Regions from separate parts of the Sphingomonas flavida genome, predicted to be linked through region 3. Evidence: predicted binding sites of a transcription regulator. Region 3 holds the regulator's gene; each other region holds the start of a gene.
What was found. The regulator LexA, encoded in region 3, represses DNA repair genes until DNA is damaged. The targets are predictions, from matches to a motif close to GTTCCNCNCTTGTTCT.
Positions count from the first base shown of each region.

Region 1 (2,268 bases), on a different contig from region 3:
CAGTCGTTGGCAGAAACGGGTCTCGCCGCCGTGCAGATGCGCGACGCCGCTCAGGTCCAGCCACAGCCCGTCCGATCCGCTGACCGCGGCGGTCGGCGTCCAATGACGCACGGCATGCAGCGCCAGATCCGCCAGCAACGTCATATCTGCCGCCCGGTCGGCGGGGCGGATGTCGAGATCCGGGATTAGCGCCCGCGCCTGCGTCACCGCCATGCCCGGGGTCAGTCCGAGCGCCATCGCCGCCGGGCAAGCGGCGGCGATGACCTGTCGCTGTCCGATCTGCTCGGCCAGCACCATCGGCACGAGGTGCGTCACAGACGCCGCCGTGGGTTGACGCTGGTCCGTTGCGACCAGTCGCTTGAAGGGGTGATCCGCTGCCTCGGACCGGCGGCCCAACTCGCGCATCGGCGGTCGCTGATGGAGCGGCAGCGCCGCTACCTGCTCCTCGACCGTTGCACGCGCAGCGCCTTGCTGCGCCCAGCGCGCACCGGGACGCCAGCCGCCGCCCCGCGGCACCGAGCAGGCACCGGGGTCATCGTCGACTGGAAGTATGAGCGCAGGCCTCGGCTCAGGCAGCGCGCGCGGCCGCTCCAGCCGTCGCATTCGCTCGATCGCGAGATGCGGCAGGTAGAGCGAGGCGACCCGTGTCATCGCATGCCTCCAATTCCATCGTGAAACCCGGGCCGCCCCGCTGGCGCGCCAGCTCGACCATCCAGCGTGCGCGGCCGACCCCGGGCGCGGGGAGCGGCGTGGAGGGCGCGCAGGCGATCCGCCACCGTGTCATTGCCGCCGACAGCTCGGTGAGTGGGCAGGTGCCCTGTCGGCGCCAGCGACGCGAAAGCAAGGCAGGCGTATTCCCCGTCATCGCCGCCAGCTGAAGTCGCCGGGTTGCGACCATGTCGGCGCGCTTTACCTCGCCGACGACCGCTGCAAGCCCGCCATGACGCAAGCCATCCTCCATGACGGCCAGAACGTCCTTGTCCTCACGTACCTCGGCGAAGAACAGCGTGGCCGGGCTGAGCCCGGCCTGTTCGAGACCCGGCGCATAGAGGTCGAACCGGGTGAGCGCCCAAAGCACCCGGCGGCCGCTCAGCGCTGCTGCGCGCGCGGCAATCCCCACCGCGAACAGCGTGGCAGCCGCATCATCCGTAAGGGTCGGTGTCGCCGAAGACGTCTCATGCAAACCGCCGAGCGCCAGGCCGCCGCCCGTCAATCGCGTGTCTACCGCTTCGATGCCGAAAGGGAGAATTGCGCCCTCGCTGCCGCGCACAGCGCCTATGGCGCTCCGCAGGCGAGCCAGTGTTTCGATGGGTGGGGCGGTGGAAGACATCATTGCTGCGACTCATATGTTCGCTATATGTTCCGTTGATTCCGCAGGCGGGTCAAGGCGTTGCGGAAGCGGATCGATAATCGGAACGGGACAGGGCGGTGGCAGATGAGGGCCGTAAAAGGGGCAGCCAAGAAGGCGGGGCAGGGGCCGATCACGATCATATCGGGCGGCGTCTGCGCACGTTGGAGGAGCGTGCCCTGCACAAGCGTACGCTGCGCCTCACCTGTCCAAAATGCGGTCACGGCCGCGTCTTCGATGCCGTTGCGCTCTGGTGGCTGTTCTACCGGCGAGGTTGGGACGGCACGCTGGGGGTGGTTGGTCGACGGCTATGTTGCTCGGCATGCCAGGCGGAAGGACGCACCCAGCGTCCTCATGTGGTGATCGGGCGGGACCAGCCTACGGGTGCCGCTCTGCCCTATCCGGATGCCGCGACGTGGAAGAAGCTTGTGTCGCGCTACCGGTCGTGATCGAACAGGCGAATGTGTAATCTTTACAACATCAAGGTCGATCCGCGGACCTATTTCGACGCGCTTGCTGCAGTCGACGATGCGAGCAACACGCTGGAGGTCGAGAAGGATTACGCGGCGCCCGGCAAACCCGGCTATGTCGTTCGTGTCGAGGAGGGCCGACGGGTGCTCAGCACAATGCGCTGGGGCTTCCCAACCCGCAAACCGCGCAAGCGGCCGGCGCGTGAGGGAGAACTGCCTTTCGTTTACGACTGGTGGACCAACGCCCGGAACATGCAGAGCAATATGTGGAAGCCGTGGCTGCTCAAGGCTGAGTATCGCTGCCTAGTGCCCTTCACGCGCTTTGCCGAGCCCAAGGCGGCCGCCGACCGGCAGGCGCCCGGTGACACCAATTGGTGGTTCACCGTCGAGGACCAGTCAGCGCCGTGCTTTGCCGGACTGTGGAAGGTCGACCAGGACCATGACCGGGTC
Region 1 is NZ_JAXOJH010000017.1:48,161-50,428, forward strand. Features, by position in the region: gene U1703_RS16005 (Y-family DNA polymerase) at 1-651, opposite strand, end outside; gene U1703_RS16010 (ImuA family protein) at 569-1,333, opposite strand; gene U1703_RS16015 (SOS response-associated peptidase family protein) at 1,810-2,268, shown strand, end outside.
Region 1: a site for LexA is predicted at 1,349-1,364, ahead of U1703_RS16010 (ImuA family protein). Genes of this name have one in related genera too.

Region 2 (2,268 bases), on a different contig from region 3:
CCCGACCACACGACCGCCAGCGGTGCAGGCATCGAATGCGTGTAGATGACCGTCGCGACCGCGTTGGCCGTATCGTGGAACCCGTTGACGAATTCGAACCCCAGCGCGATCAGCAGCGCGAGGCCGAGAAAGGCGAAGACGCCGACCACCATCGGCTCGCCGACGCGTGCGGTATCGATCGCGACGCTATAGCCCGCATAGAGCAGGCCGCCGACGAGCAGCGCGGCGAACAGCCACCGGCCCATGGGATGGAGCCCGGAATCGAGGCGTGGACCTCGCACGCGGGTTTCGGATTGGCCACCGGTTAGCGCATGAGCTGTCATAATGAAGTCGCGTTGCGCCTTTCCGATGACATTTTGATGACGACGGCCGGGTGGCTATCGCCGCGAGGAAATGCAGCCGAGGCCCTGTCGGAGCGTCCGGCTGCATTCCCTCGACAGATCTTAGTTGTTGCTGGCGAGCGCGATCGGTGCCCGCGACAGCGCCGCCAGCTTGGGCGCAGCGTCAGCCAGCATTTCCTTGCGGCAGCGCGCGGAGTCGGCATTGCGGCGCAGGTCCATCGTTGCCGGACCACAAGCGATCAGCGCGGCCCGGCGGATACGGGCGTCGAGCTGCACACGGTGATCGGCGCGGCGCAGGTCGAGGTCGGCGTGGCGGACGCGAACGACCACGGGCTCGCGAACTTCAGCCTGCGCCGCGACGGACACGAAAAGAGAGGCCGCTGTGGCGGCTGCCGTGAAGATCTTCATTGGATAGTGCTCCTGCATCGGGTCGTGCCCGTCACGGCGGCGTCGGCACCCATGAAGGGCACCCCGCTGCTCGTCGGCACGCCGCGCCTCTAGGCAGCGGAAATGTCGCTTTCATGTCGGACAAAAGACTGTCTGACGACTCGTCCCGCGATGAAACAGCGGCTGCCGGTCATCACGGGTGGTTGCCCCGCCAGCAAACGTTCCCTAACTGTTCGCGATGACCGTCGCTCCCCTCGATCCCGCTGCTTCGCCGACCGACTATCCCTATCTGCGATCGCTGAACCCGGCGCAGCGCGAGGCGGTGCTGACGACCGATGGTCCGGTTCTGGTCCTGGCGGGTGCGGGAACGGGCAAGACTGCGGCACTGACCGCCCGGCTGGCGCATCTGCTCTACACGCGCAAAGCCTGGCCGTCGGAAATCCTGTCGGTCACCTTCACCAACAAGGCCGCCAAGGAAATGCGCGAGCGCGTCGGGCGGCTGGTTGGCGATGCGGTGGAGGGGATGCCGTGGCTGGGCACCTTCCACGCGATCGGCGCGAAGATGCTGCGCCGCCATGCCGAGCTGGTCGGGCTGCAATCCAACTTCACCATCCTCGATACCGACGACCAGCTCCGGCTGCTCAAGCAGTTGATCGTCGCGGCGGATATCGACGAAAAGCGCTTTCCGGCCCGTGCGCTCGGCGGACTGATCGACGAGTGGAAGAACAAGGGGCTGGTTCCCGGCGATATCGACGCGGGCGAGGCGGAGCGTTACGCGAACGGCCAGGGCGCGGACCTGTACCGCCAGTATCAGGAGCGGCTGCGCAGCGTGAACGCCTGCGACTTTGGCGACTTGCTGCTCCACATGCTGACCATTCTGAAGACGGATCGCGACGTGCTGGAGCATTATCAGCAGCGCTTCCGCTATATCATGGTGGACGAGTATCAGGACACCAACAGCGTCCAGTATCTCTGGCTGCGGCTGCTCGCCCAGGCGCGCAAGAACATCGCGTGCGTCGGCGATGACGACCAGTCCATCTATTCCTGGCGCGGCGCCCAGGTGGAGAACATCCTGCGCTTCGAGCGGGATTTTCCCGGTGCGAAAGTGATCCGCCTGGAGCAGAATTATCGTTCGACCCCGCATATCCTGGGGGCGGCGTCGGGCGTGATCGCGCATAACGGCGGGCGTCTGGGCAAGACGCTGTGGACCGAACTGGATGTGGGCGAGAAGGTCCGGGTGCTGGGCGTCTGGGACGGGCCGGAGGAAGCGCGCCGGGTCGGCGAGGAGATTGAGGCGGCCCGGCGTTCGGGCACCTCGTACGGCGATATCGCCATTCTGGTGCGCGCGTCGCATCAGACGCGTGAGTTCGAAGACCGCTTCATCGCGATCGGCTTGCCTTACCGGATCGTCGGCGGCTTTCGCTTTTATGAGCGCGCCGAAATCCGTGACGCGCTGGCCTATCTCCGGATCGTCAACCAGCCGTCCGACGATCTGGCGTTCGAGCGGATCGTCAACGTGCCCAAGCGGGGCCTGGGCGAC
Region 2 is NZ_JAXOJH010000001.1:295,859-298,126, forward strand. Features, by position in the region: gene U1703_RS01310 (inorganic phosphate transporter) at 1-245, opposite strand, end outside; gene U1703_RS01315 (UrcA family protein) at 444-749, opposite strand; gene U1703_RS01320 (ATP-dependent helicase) at 967-2,268, shown strand, end outside.
Region 2: a site for LexA is predicted at 949-964, ahead of U1703_RS01320 (ATP-dependent helicase). Genes of this name have one in related genera too.

Region 3 (2,268 bases):
GGGCGATCCCGCCGCCTTGCCCGAATCGAACGGCGTCATGCTCGCCGCGCTGCTCGCCGACCTACCGGTCGAGATCATCGACCTGGGCATCCTGCCCGACGACCTCAATGCCTTGCGCGATGCCTTTGCCGGGGTCGAGGCCGATCTGCTGGTGACGACCGGCGGTGCATCCGTCGGCGACCATGATCTGGTACAGCCCGCGCTGAAGGCGGCGGGCGGCCAGGTCGATTTCTGGCGGATCGCGCTTCGCCCCGGCAAACCGATGATGGCCGGACGCCTGGGTGACACGGTCGTACTCAGCCTCCCGGGCAATCCCGTCTCCGCCTTCGTGACCGCGACGCTGTTCGTCCGGCCGCTGATCGCGCATATGGCGGGCGCGGCCGATCCGTTTCCCGCCCCGATCCCGGCGATCCTGGGGGAGGACCTGCCCGCCAACGGCCCGCGGATCGATTACCTGCGCGCCGCGATGATCGACGGCCGGGTCCATGCCGCCGCCATTCAGGACAGCTCGATGCTGCTTACCCTGGCGCGTTCGACCTGCCTGATCATCCGCCCGCCGCATGTCCCCGCCGCACGAGCCGGCGACTCGGCGGAAATCCTGATGCTAGCTTGACGCAAGCCAAAACGTTCCATATAAGTTCCACGTCTGTTCTGGACGGAGGATCGCGATGCTCACCGCAAAGCAGCATGAGCTTGTCTGCTTCATCAACGACCGTTTGAAGGAAACCGGCGTGTCGCCGTCCTTCGAGGAGATGAAGGAGGCGCTGGACCTCAAGTCCAAGTCCGGTGTCCATCGCCTGATCTCCGCGCTGGAGGAACGCCACTTCATTCGTCGCCTGCCCAACCGCGCCCGCGCGCTGGAAGTGCTGCGGATGCCCGATCGCCCCGAAAAGCCCGTGGCTGCGCCGACCGAGGCCAATGTGCGGCCCCCGGCGCCCAAGCCGATCGCCGAACCGGCCAATGACGTGGTCGAGATTCCGTTGCATGGCCGCATCGCCGCCGGCCTGCCGATCGAGGCGTTCGAGGGCAGCTCGACGCTGGCGGTGCCTGCTGCCCTGCTGGGTGCAGGCGAGCATTATGCGTTGGAAGTGTCGGGCGATTCGATGGTCGAGGCGGGTATCCTGGACGGCGACTATGCGCTGATCCGCCGCACCGACGTGGCCCGCGACGGCCAGATCGTCGTGGCGCTGATCGACGATGCGGAGGCGACGCTCAAATATTTCCGGCGTGAAGGCTCGATGGTCCGCCTTGACCCCGCCAACCGTGCCTATGACCCGCAACGTTATGCCCCTGCCCAAGTGCGCGTGCAGGGCAAGCTGTCGGGCATACTCCGCCGCTACGACTGAGCTTGGGTTGGTTCGTTGCCCTGCCCTTTAACGGGACAGAAGGCGAAGACCACGGAATGTGAGAAGGGGGTGCTGGCTATCGGCCCTTCCCTCGCCTCTCGCCAAAGGAGAGGCTTGCACAGACTCGGGCATGGCATGGCATGGCATGGCATGGCATGGCATGGCATGGCATGGCATGGCATGGCATGGCATGGCATGGCATGGCATGGCATGGCATGGCATGGCATGGCATGGCAAAGGCTTGGAGGCTGATCCAGTCAAGCCGAAACACCACCCCGGCGGAGGCCGGGGTCCAGTTGGGGGTGCGGTGGTGGTCGACCGACGCGTTCCATCAATGAAACCTTCGCAACTGGACCCCGGCCTCCGCCGGGGTGGTAAGGCCATAGTTCAGGTCAGGCGGATCAAACTCTAGCGCCCCTGCCCCATGGCCGTGGGGATCCACGGATGCCGGTCCCCCGGCTGGCGCACCATCCGAACCGACGGCGGGTCAAGCCGGATCGAAACCCCACCGGTCCGTCGCAAGGCACCGCTATCCAGCTTCAGCCAGCGCGGCCAACACGCCGCGGGCAGGCGCCGGTCGGCAACGACGATATCGACCTTGCCGCACAGTTCGATCAGCCGCGCCCATAGCACCGGATAGCCGCTGCGCGTCGCCGCAATCCGCCAAGTCCGATCCCCTCGCGCCAGCCGCGTCACGCACATATCGGGCCCGCACCGCGCATTGCCCTGGTCGGCCAGCGCCAGCGGCTCGCCACCCGCCCCGCTCAGTTCGGTCAGGGTGGTGCGCATATAATCCCCTGCCCGGTCGCGCAGCAGCGCCACGCGATCCCCCGCCATGACCGCGACATGCCGCCCGTCGCCGGTCACGATCAGGTCCGGCGTCGGCGCGGCCAGCATGATGCCGATCGCCAGCATCAAGGGC
Region 3 is NZ_JAXOJH010000003.1:136,844-139,111, reverse strand. Features, by position in the region: gene U1703_RS04875 (molybdopterin molybdotransferase MoeA) at 1-613, shown strand, start outside; gene lexA (transcriptional repressor LexA) at 669-1,346, shown strand; gene U1703_RS04865 (ComEC/Rec2 family competence protein) at 1,755-2,268, opposite strand, start outside.